Linked DNA regions of Solitalea lacus. The protein of the gene in region 2 interacts with the protein of the main gene of each other region in a pairwise test. Links are inferred from orthologs where the notes say so. Each region holds a gene or a part of one and is shown on either strand. Other genes may lie near its edges.

What was found. Proteins that work in one complex are often made in the same cells at the same time.
Region 1: the proteins of ligA (region 2) and leuS interact in binary tests that used the Escherichia coli proteins (3 or more experiments, as listed by UniProt). The link is inferred for Solitalea lacus from one-to-one orthologs.

What each region holds. Positions count from the first base shown.
Region 1 is NZ_CP091740.1:3,737,843-3,741,429, reverse strand. Bases 91-3,363 are described here. They hold leuS (leucine--tRNA ligase), read left to right. Parts: upstream 91-394; coding sequence 395-3,163; downstream 3,164-3,363. Other genes in these bases: L2B55_RS16060 (hypothetical protein), read right to left, coding at 3,288-3,363; L2B55_RS16070 (cell division protein FtsX), read right to left, coding at 91-196. Also shown: more of L2B55_RS16070, read right to left, coding at 1-90; more of L2B55_RS16060, read right to left, coding at 3,364-3,458.
Region 2 is NZ_CP091740.1:3,495,716-3,503,681, forward strand. What follows is about bases 5,056-7,966. They hold ligA (NAD-dependent DNA ligase LigA), read left to right. Parts: upstream 5,056-5,460; coding sequence 5,461-7,473; downstream 7,474-7,966. Other genes in these bases: L2B55_RS15015 (hypothetical protein), read left to right, coding at 5,056-5,434; L2B55_RS15025 (DUF6913 domain-containing protein), read left to right, coding at 7,483-7,966. In the rest of the region: L2B55_RS14990 (phosphotransferase enzyme family protein), read left to right, coding at 1-361; L2B55_RS14995 (lactonase family protein), read right to left, coding at 478-1,623; L2B55_RS15000 (hypothetical protein), read right to left, coding at 1,779-2,375; L2B55_RS15005 (DJ-1/PfpI family protein), read right to left, coding at 2,655-3,233; tyrS (tyrosine--tRNA ligase), read right to left, coding at 3,321-4,604; more of L2B55_RS15015, read left to right, coding at 4,763-5,055. UniProt on the Escherichia coli protein: DNA ligase that catalyzes the formation of phosphodiester linkages between 5'-phosphoryl and 3'-hydroxyl groups in double-stranded DNA using NAD as a coenzyme and as the energy source for the reaction.

The DNA of each region.
Region 1 (3,587 bases), 240 kb from region 2 along the record:
CCACTTCTTTGGCATCTTCGTTTAAATAAACGTTAACAACAATATTTTCTTTCACATAATCAGACAGTTTGCGGGCATGTAAAACAATAAGCCCGGCCAGGCCAACCATTAACAATACCATGGCAATACTAATTACCGTAGTGATATACACTCTTTTGGTTTTTCTTGAAACGTTGCTTTCTTCAAATTCCTGCATACGAATTACGTTATAGGTGTTGCGAAAATACTAATTCAATTTACAAACGTAAACTTCAAACAATTATTTCCGCAGGTAAATTCATATTTTCGCGTTCTAAATACAAAATTGGTAAAAAGTTTAACATTGAAACGTGGTAAGGCTTTGAAATAATTTAGTAAGAGTCCTACTTCCGGTTTCATTTTTCATACTTCTTTTATGGAATATAAGTTTCGCGACATTGAGCTGAAATGGCAAAAGTACTGGGCCGAAAATCAAACGTATAAGGTCGATATCGACTTAAACAAGCCTAAATATTACGTGCTTGACATGTTTCCCTACCCGTCAGGGGCAGGTTTGCACGTAGGTCACCCGCTGGGGTATATAGCTTCAGATATTTTCACCCGCTTTAAGCGTTTGAAAGGTTTCAACGTGTTACACCCAATGGGGTACGATGCTTTTGGTTTGCCGGCGGAGCAATACGCTATTCAAACCGGACAACATCCTGCCATTACTACTGATCAAAATACCAAACGTTACCGCCAGCAGTTAGATCGTATCGGCTTTGCTTACGATTGGAGTCGCCAAATACGTACTTGTGATGCTGATTATTACAAATGGACACAATGGATATTCATGCAATTGTTCAATGCATGGTATAATAACGAAACAGATAAAGCAGAAGCCATTAGCCTCTTAGTTGCAAAATTTGAAAACAATGGCACTGATGGAGTGAATGCTGTTTGTGATGAAGATGCTCGTAAGTTTTCTGCTGCTGAGTGGAAAGCGATGAGTGAAGAAGAACAACAAAAAGAATTGTTGAAATACCGTTTAACGTACTTATCGGAATCGGTGGTAAACTGGTGCCCTGCCTTGGGTACCGTTTTAGCCAATGATGAGGTAATTGGCGGCTTTTCTGAGCGAGGTGGTCACCCGGTTGAGCAAAAGAAAATGAAACAATGGAGCATGCGTATTTCAGCTTATGCTGAGCGCTTGCTGCAAGGATTAGATACTATTGACTGGCCAGAGCCGGTGCGCGAAATGCAGCGCAACTGGATTGGTAAATCAGAAGGAGCACTTTTACGTTTCCAATTAGAGAAGTTTGAAGAAAAGATAGAAGTTTTCACAACTCGCTTGGATACAGTTTACGGGGTTACCTTCCTTGTTTTAGCGCCTGAACATGAATTAGTGCAGCAGATCACCACGGCAGAGCAAAAGACCGAAATTGACACTTACATTGCAAAAACCAAGCAAAAAAGTGAACGCGACCGTATGTCGGATGTAAAAACCGTTTCAGGTGCATTTACCGGTGCTTATGCCATTAATCCATTAAGTGGAGAAAAAGTTCCTGTGTGGATCGCTGATTATGTACTGGCTGGTTACGGAACCGGAGCTGTTATGGCAGTTCCTTCTGGTGATGAACGTGACTATCGCTTTGCCCAGTTCTACAACTTACCAATTGTTCAGATTTTGGACAGCCAGGTGATTGATGAAACTGCTGATCCTACTAAAGAAGGTAAGTATGTTAATTCAGGTATGATCAATGGTATGAATTATACCGAGGCGATGAAAGCGTTAGTTGCGAAAATTGAAGCAGAAGGTACAGGAAAGGCCAAAATCAATTATCGTATGCGTGACGCTATTTTTGCCCGTCAACGTTACTGGGGGGAGCCTGTTCCTGTATACTTTAAAAATGATTTACCATACTTAATTGATGAAGGCGATTTACCTCTGGTGTTGCCTGAAATTGATAAATATTTGCCAACCGAAACCGGCGAACCGCCATTAGGACGCGCTGAAAACTGGAAGTACAAAGGCGAATATGATTATGAATTAAGTACTATGCCAGGTTGGGCCGGCAGCAGCTGGTACTGGTATCGCTACATGGATGCCAAAAACGATAGTGAGTTTGCGTCTAAAGAGGCTACAGCATATTGGAAGGATGTAGACTTATACATTGGTGGTTCAGAGCACGCAACGGGTCACTTGCTATACTCACGTTTTTGGAATAAAGTGTTAAAAGATTTGGGATATACCCAGGAAGAGGAGCCGTTTAAAAAGCTGATTAACCAGGGTATGATTCAAGGTCGATCGAACTTTGTATACAGAATTATCGGGACGAATAAGTTTGTTTCATATGGCTTGCGTAAAGACTATGATACGCATCCACTGCATGTTGATGTAAATATTGTAACCAATGACATCCTTGATTTAGATAAGTTTAAAAATTCATTGCCGGATTATGCTAATGCTGAATTCATTCTGGAAGATGGAAAGTATTTCTGCGGGCATGAAGTGGAGAAAATGTCGAAATCGAAGTTTAATGTTGTAAACCCTGACGATATTATTGACCAATACGGAGCTGATACCTTGCGGATGTATGAAATGTTCCTAGGTCCATTGGAGCAAGCTAAACCATGGAACACTAATGGTATTTCAGGTGTTTATAACTTCTTACGTAAGTTCTGGAATTTATTCCTGGATGAAAAAGGTAACTTCCATGTTTCAAATGAAGAACCTACAAAGGCGGAGTTAAAGGCTTTGCACAAGATTATACAAAAGGTACAGGAAGATGTTGATCGCTTCTCATTCAACACCTCGGTATCAAGCTATATGATTTGTGTAAATGAGTTAACTGCTTTGAAATGTAATAAGCGGGCAATCTTGGAGCCTTTAGTGATTACACTTTCGCCTTATGCTCCTCATATTTCAGAAGAACTATGGTCATTATTGAACCCAGGAAAAGGCAGCGTGATTACGGCGGCATATCCGGAGTTTAAAGCTGAATACTTGGTTGAAGATGCCTTTGATTACCCAATTTCAATCAATGGTAAGGTGAGAACCAAAATCAACCTTTCCTTAACTCTTGAGCCTGCTGATGTTGAAAAGCAGGTATTGGAGAGTGCTGATGTTGCCAAATTCCTTGATGGAAAAACTCCTAAAAAAGTAATTGTGGTGAAAGGCCGTATTGTAAACGTGGTTATTTAGGCTAAGGCTAAGTATTCATAAAATAGAAAACAGCGCAGGTTAATCATCTGCGCTGTTTTTGCTAATACAATTCTCGTTTTAATATAAATATTCTTGTGCCTGAATAGCTTTAAATCTTCTTAATCTAAGAATTACAAGTATCAACATATACTATTGCAGCACTAGGGCCGTATTTTTGATGTTTTTTTCCAAATAAATGCTTTAAATAATCAAAGGTTATTTGAGCATACTTGTTTGATTTGCTGAGTTTGGTACTTTTCATATTTGCTGCGGATGTAGAAGTAACTGCTTTCATAACGAGTAATTTTTGGGAACGATATGCAAAGTTCAAATCCTGTTCCAGCCCTTATTGATTGTGATTGTAAAACGCTGCGAAAGAACAAAAACTTAAATGGTATATATGGTTTTGTTTCTAAGTTGTTGT
Region 2 (7,966 bases):
TATAAGAACAATTATAAACTCGGCTTCCGAAGATGAGAAAGACCTTGATAAGATCAAACTTAACATTCCACTTTTCGAGTCCTATACTAAAGGTTATTTTACTGAGGCTGAACAATTTTTAACGCCTCTTGAAGTTGAATCACTCATGATGGGAGTTCTATTATTCCCATATATGCAGGCGGTGCGTTTCTTAACAGATTACCTTGAGGGTGATACTTATTATAAAACCCACTTTGAAGGACATAACCTTCAACGTACTAAAGCACAATTGCAACTATTGAAAGAAATAGAAGCAAATAAAAGTCAACTACAAAACATTATTGAACAAGTGAGTAAACTCTCGCAACACTTCGTTTCATAGCAACCTAATCCCTATATCATAATGTGAGAAAGGCAGCCGTAAAAAGCTGCCTTTTCTCTTTAAAAACCTTTCAAAAGAAGGGAATAGTAATTTTTTCTTACCCTCCTGAATCAATATTACTTTGCAATGCGAATCATTTTTAAACAAACCGGTTTATCCACACTTAATCTCGACTTTGTTTCTTCCAGCTTGCCAGTCTTTTGATTGATTTTAAAAACAGTAATGTTATTATTATCACGGGTAGCCACCAATACAAATTTACCAGAAGGATCGATCGTGAAATTACGAGGGTGTACTCCTGTAGCATTACGACCAATCTCAGTCAATTTGCCACTTACATCAACTTTATAACTTACAATTTCGTTACTAGTTATTCTATTGGTAGCATATAAAAACTTGCCGTTAGGGGTTATATGAATATCTGCACTCCCTTTATTATTTATACCTGCTGTTTTATCTGCAGCAATTGTTTGTAACTCATTCAAGTTACCCTCTGAATAAGAGAAAACATTAATTTTTCCACTTAACTCATCCAAAAGGTAGCAATAACGGCGATTTGGATGAAAAGTAAAATGACGAGGACCAGAGCCGGCTGGCAATGTATAAAACGCAGGATTTCCCGCCACAAGCACATCGGTAGTACTTGCCGGATAAAATGCATACTTATACAATCGATCGTTTCCTAAATCTGCGGCAAAAACATAATTACCATCAGGAGAAAATTGGGCACTATGTACGTGAGAGCCTTCCTGACGACCTTCAACTGCGCCTTTGCCCTCATGTTTAATTGTTTGCAAAGCCGGATTAAGCGAACCATCTCCATTAGTTTTAAACAAAGCTAAGTTACCGCCGGTATAATTTGTTGCAATTACGTTTTTCCCAGAGGCATCTACATCAATATAGCACGGATGATCGCCGTTTGAAGGTTGCTTGTTTACAAATTTTAATATTCCTGTTTGGTTATTAAAGGTAAATGCACTTACAGACCCATTGTTGTTTCCGTTTTCATTTACAGCATAGACAACTTTTTTATTAGGAGAAATAGCCAGATAAGAAGGGTTTTCACTTTTCATCGTACTTACCGGGGTAAACTTCAACGTTACCGGGTTAAAACGATAGACGTAAATACCTTCACTTTTGCTGTTATCGGTGTAGGTTCCAACCAATAAAAAATATTCGGTTGTTGATGCAGCCGGAGCCTGAGCTTTTGCTTGCATACCGGCATAAAGAAAGGTTAGGATTAGGAAAATTAGCTTTTTCATCAAAATATATTTTCAACTCAAAAAATTGGATTGATAAATATATAAACTCTGCTTATTAATAAAACAGTTATACTTGCTTTTAAACTATTTAACTAACAAAAAAGCAGCAATAAAAAGTTTACTGCTGCCTGGTTAATTTAATTGAGTGTATTTTATTAATTCGCGGCTAAAATCTCCTCCATTCTGTTTCTTTCAGTCTGAAGTTCACGCGCCAATCGCTTTTCCTTTTCGTTTGCTTTTGTTTTATGAGTCTTAAACTCTTCCGTTAGTTCTTCAAATAGCTTAATTCTATAATTGGCTTCATTTCTAAAATCTTTGTTTCTGTAAATGAAGAATCCCAATGCTGAAATTAAGATTAAAACCAAACTCCACATAAGCTTATTATAGCTGCCCTTTGAAATACTAATACCTAGCAGTTGAATTGAATCAATTTGGTTTTTCGACTCTTGCAGACTAATTCCTTGTTTGTTCAAATTACCTTTCAGTTGCTCAATTTCTTGTTGTTGTGAAGAGATTGTTGTTCTTGCGTGAAGCAAATGTTTACGTTCATTTGCCAACGAATCATTAGCATTTTTCCATAATGATCTCAAAAGGCCTGCTTTAATCACCTTGTAATCCTGATAGTTATTAGCATTTTCTACAATTGCATTAAACTGTTGTTGCAAACCAAAGCTACTTTGTGCATTAGCTGTGTGCAAGCTTAAAGCGGTGCACAATCCTACAATAGCAATTCGAGTTATTACTTTATTCATATTAATATTTTGGATGGTTTAATTTGCCCGTTGGGACGAGCATTTCCCATAAGCTATAACAACTTAACTGCCAATAATTAGCGAGCATTAATAAAAGAGGAGTACCTGCTTCATAAGAAGCAATAACATAAGTTTCAATTAAATTTTATTCCATTAAGATATATTTTATTCACAGGACATAAATCATTACTGCGGCAGATTATACACAGTCAATGAAAAGATTTCCCAATTGTGATGCGTACATCAGCTACCTACCGATTGTGAACTTCTTCCAAACTTTTATAATTCAATTTTAGTCCCTAATACTTTCAAAAACTCGGCAATCCATCTTGGATGCCCCGGCCAGGCAGGGGAAGTAACCAATGTTCCATCCACAACAACTTCTGTTGCAGGCACATCAACATAGGTTCCTCCTGCTAAGGTTACCTCAGGTCCAACAGCAGGGTAAGCAGTTAGTTTTTTACCCTTCACTACATTTGCAGCTGTTAAAATTTGAATTCCATGACAAATTGCAGCAATGGGTTTGTTGTTATCAGCAAAGTGTTTTACTAATTCAATCACTTTAGAATTTAGGCGAAGGTATTCAGGTGCCCTTCCTCCGGCAATAACAATAGCGTCGTATTTTGATGCCTGAACATCAGCAAAGGAATAGTTCAAAACAAATCGATGACCAGGTTTTTCACTATAGGTTTGAAACCCATCAAAATCATGAATTGCAGTTGTAATATAATCTCCCTTTTTCTTGTCAGGACAAACAGCATGAACTTCATGTCCTATCATTAATAGCATTTGAAACGGAACCATCGTTTCATAGTCCTCAGCAAAATCGCCAGTGAGGAAGAGAATGTTCTTTTTCATATAAATGTAAATTAGGTAACTAAATATAACAACAATGCCCGAAGAAATACTTCGGGCACAGTCATAAACAGATATTTTATATTGATTTTACTCAGCGATCAGCAAATAATAGTTCTTTTTGCCTTTTTGAGCTACAATAAATTTATCATTAATTAGGCTTGATTGGTTAATGATGTCTTCAATCCCCCCCACTTTAGCTTTATTAATACTAACACCGCCTCCCTGGATCATCTTTTTAGCCTCACTTTTTGAAGGAAACACCTTTGCTTTTTCTCCTAAAAGATCAACCACATTAACACCGCCAGATAATTCTTCTTTAGAAACAGAGAATTGCTCTATACCATCAAAAATGCCTAACAGGTTAGACTCACTCATGCCTGTTAAGAAGTCTATTGAACCATTTCCAAACAAAAACTCCGATGATTTTACTGCCGTTTCGTAGTCTGCTTCTGAGTGAACACGAATGGTAATATCCTTTGCCAATGCCTTCTGCAAAATACGCAAATGAGGAGCTGCATCGTGTTCTGCATCCAAGGCATCTAATTCTTCTTTAGATTTAAGAGTAAAAATGCGGATCCAGGATTTAGCATCTTCATCACTTGCATTTAACCAAAACTGGTAGAATTTATACGGTGATGTTTTGGCTGGATCTAACCAAACTGCACCACTTTCAGTCTTACCAAATTTGGTTCCATCTGATTTTTTGATCAACTGAGTAGTTAAAGCAAATGCTTCACCATGATCTTTCCTACGGATAAACTCAGTTCCTGTAACAATGTTACCCCACTGATCAGAGCCTCCCATTTGCAGTAAACATCCTTTATTTTTCCACAAATAGTAAAAATCGTACCCTTGCACCAACTGGTAGCTAAATTCAGTAAATGACATACCGGTTTCGCCTTCTAAGCGACGACGAACAGAATCTTTAGCCATCATGTAATTAACCGTAATGTGTTTACCAACATCGCGGATAAAATCAAGGAAACTAAAGTCCCTAAACCAGTCATAGTTATTCACCATTTCAGCACTATTAGCACCACTGTCAAAGTCAAGGAATTTTTCAAGTTGGGCTTTAATACACGCTTGATTATGATTAAGAATATCCGCAGAAAGTAAATTACGCTCTTCCGATTTGCCTGATGGATCACCCACCATGCCGGTAGCACCGCCAACCAAAGCATAGGGTTTATGTCCGGCTTTCTGAAAGTGAATAAGTGTCATTATTTGGGTTAAATGACCAACATGCAATGAGTCTGCTGTCGGATCAAAGCCAATATAACCGGCAATAACACCTTCATTCAGTTTTTCTTCTGTACCGGGCATAATATCATGCAACATGCCGCGCCAACGCAATTCTTCTACGAAATTCATCTTATTAGTATATGATTACACAGATTATTTTGATGTCACCGATTAGTTGAGATTACATTAAAATTAACGGTGAAAGTGCCAAAGATAATTATTTATGCTTAATTTGATTTAGTATACTCGGGCTAACAATTGACAAAAATTAGGGTAATTGCGTTTAAATGAATTTTCTTTCTCATTTCTATTTTGATAAGCATGCAACAGATTCAAACTTTGTTGTTGGCTTGGTACTGCCTGACTTAACCAAAAACTTCAACAAAACCTGGAATATTCATCCACACAAATTCGAACAAGAACTTTCATCCGATTGTCAACTAAACGCCATAAAAATGGGTTGGCAAAAACACTTGTTAGTTGACAAGCACTTTCATTCATCTCTTTTTTTTAATGAAGAAACCACAACTATTAAAAGTAACATTTCTTCGTTGTTGAATGGAACCCCGGTAAGACCTTATATTTTAGCTCATATAGCGCTTGAATTAATGTTAGATAGTTTATTGATCGAAAATCAAAAGATAGATGTAGCAATATTTTATTCGCATTTAAGAAAAGTCAACCAAAGTGTCATTGTTCGCTTTTTAAAAATAAATGGAATTCAACAGGCGGATGCTTTTATAAATTTTTATATCAAATTCATTGAAAACGAATACTTATTTACATATACCAATTATGAAATGCTGGTTTATGCACTTAATCGCATTTGTAATAGAATTTGGGGATCAAACTTTACCGACCAAACCAAGGCTCATCTTCAGCAATTTTTACTTCGGTACAGAACAGATTTGAACAAAAAATTCATGAATATTTTTAGTGAGGTAAAGGCCAATCTTTGACCATCATTCTCTATTTTCGCTTACTTATGCAACATCAAGAAGCTCAAAAATTAATTGCTGAACTGACAGCCGAACTCAATCAACATAACTACAACTACTATGTCTTGGCAATGCCTACTATTTCAGACTATGATTTTGATCAGAAACTGAAACAATTAGATGCATTGGAAAAACAGTTCCCTGATCTTCAAGATCCAGACTCTCCTACTCTTAAAGTGGGAGGAGAAATTACCAAATCCTTTAAAACTGTAAAACATAAATACCCAATGCTATCGTTGGGTAATACCTATTCAGAGCAAGAGTTACTTGATTTTGATGCAAGGGTTAGAAAAGCTATTGGAGACAACTTTGAATATGTGTGTGAGCTAAAATTTGACGGTTTGTCAATGAGCTTTACTTATCGCAACGGTAAGCTAATACAAGCAGTTACACGTGGCGATGGGACCAAAGGCGATGATGTAACCACCAACGTAAAAACCATCAAAACCATTCCACACCAGCTTAAAGGAGATAACATTCCGGAAGAGTTTGAAATACGGGGTGAAGTGTTTATACATATTGCTGCTTTTGAAAAGCTTAATGCTGAGCGCGAAGAAAATGGAGAACAACCGTTTGCCAATCCACGTAATTTTGCTTCAGGAACAATTAAGATGCAAGACTCTGCCGAAGTGGCACGTCGCCCTCTTGATTGTTTTTTATATTTCCTTTATTTAGAAAACGCTCCATTCAAAACACATTGGGAAAGCTTGCATGCTATAAAAAGTTGGGGCTTTAAAGCTTCTGAACATGCTAAGCTTTGTAAAAGCATGGATGAAGTCTTAGACTTCATCCATAAGTACGAGTCTGAACGTCACAAGCTTTCTTATGATATTGATGGCATAGTGATTAAGGTAAACAGTTACGCTCAACAACAAGAGTTGGGCTTTACAGCCAAATCTCCCCGTTGGGCCATTTCCTATAAATACAAAGCCGAAGAAGTTGAGACCCAACTATTATCTATCACCTATCAAGTTGGCCGGACTGGTGCTGTTACTCCGGTTGCTAACTTAAAGCCAGTTCAATTGGCTGGAACAACTGTAAAACGAGCCACATTACATAACGCTAACGAAATAGAACGTTTAGATGTACGGGCTGGAGATACTGTTTTGGTTGAAAAAGGAGGAGAAATAATTCCTAAGATTATAAAAGTGAACCTGGATAAGCGTCCGGCAAACTCTCAGCCTACCATTTTCACCCAAACCTGTCCTGAGTGTGAAACACAACTAATCAGAAATGAAGGTGAGGCGGCTTGGTATTGCCCAAATGACACTGGTTGCCCGCCTCAGATTATTGGCAAAATGCAACACTTTACCGGGCGCAAGGCCATGAATATTGATAGTCTTGGAGATGAAACTATCGTTCAATTATATAATGCAGAATTATTGCATAACATTTCCGATATCTACGCATTAAAAGACAAAAAAGTCCAGTTACTACAATTGGACCGTATGGGTGAAAAATCGGCAAATAATATAATTGAAGGTATTGAGCTTTCAAAGCAAATGCCTTTTGAGAAGGTATTATTTGGTTTAGGAATCAGGTATGTGGGTGAAACTGTTGCAAAAAAACTGGCTCAGCATTTTAAAGACATAGACAAGCTGATGCAAGCCAATTTTGACGAGTTAGTTGCGGTTAATGAAATTGGTACCCGCATTGCAGAAAGCGTCATCGACTATTTTAAAATTCAGGAGCATCGTTTAGTTATTGAACAACTAAAAGCCGACGGACTCCAATTCACTATAGAAGAAAAAGAAGTTTTACTGGAAAGCAATAAATTAGATGGAAAAACATTCTTAATATCAGGAGTATTCGAAAATTTTAGCCGAGATGCTTTGAAAGACCTTATTGAAACAAATGGAGGAAAAATGCTTAGTAGTATTTCATCTAAACTAAACTTCCTTGTCGCTGGTGACAATATGGGACCTTCAAAACTTCAAAAGGCAACCGATCTGAATATTCCTATTATTTCTGAACAAGAATTATTGAATATGCTGAATTAATCCAACCCAATGAAACAACAATTAACCAACTATTTTTTAAAAAAAGCCGCCAACCAAACACCAAAGCAGGGAAAATCAATTAACCTGGAGGAGGCGGGCAGTTTTTTATTTTTGTTTAGTGCTACAAGTATTAACGAAATTAAAGCTATCAAATCAATTGTAGCACAGGATGAATTTAAGCAAAAGAAAATTACAACTTTGGGAGTAATTGATGCCAAAGATCTGCCTGAATTTAGAACGGAGGCTCATAATTTTAGCTTTATTACTAATAAAGATTTAAATTTGCTCAACTTACCCAAAGAAGAAAAACTTGATGAAATTCAATCGGCACAGTTCGATGTATTGATTAATCTGGCTGCTGAACCTAATAAGAGCATTTCTTACCTGGCACTAAAAGCCAATGCCGGTTTTAAAATATCAAAATATCAAGAGGAAGAAAGTTTTGTTTATGATTTCATGATAAATTGTAAAAAAGACACAAGTATTGTTAATT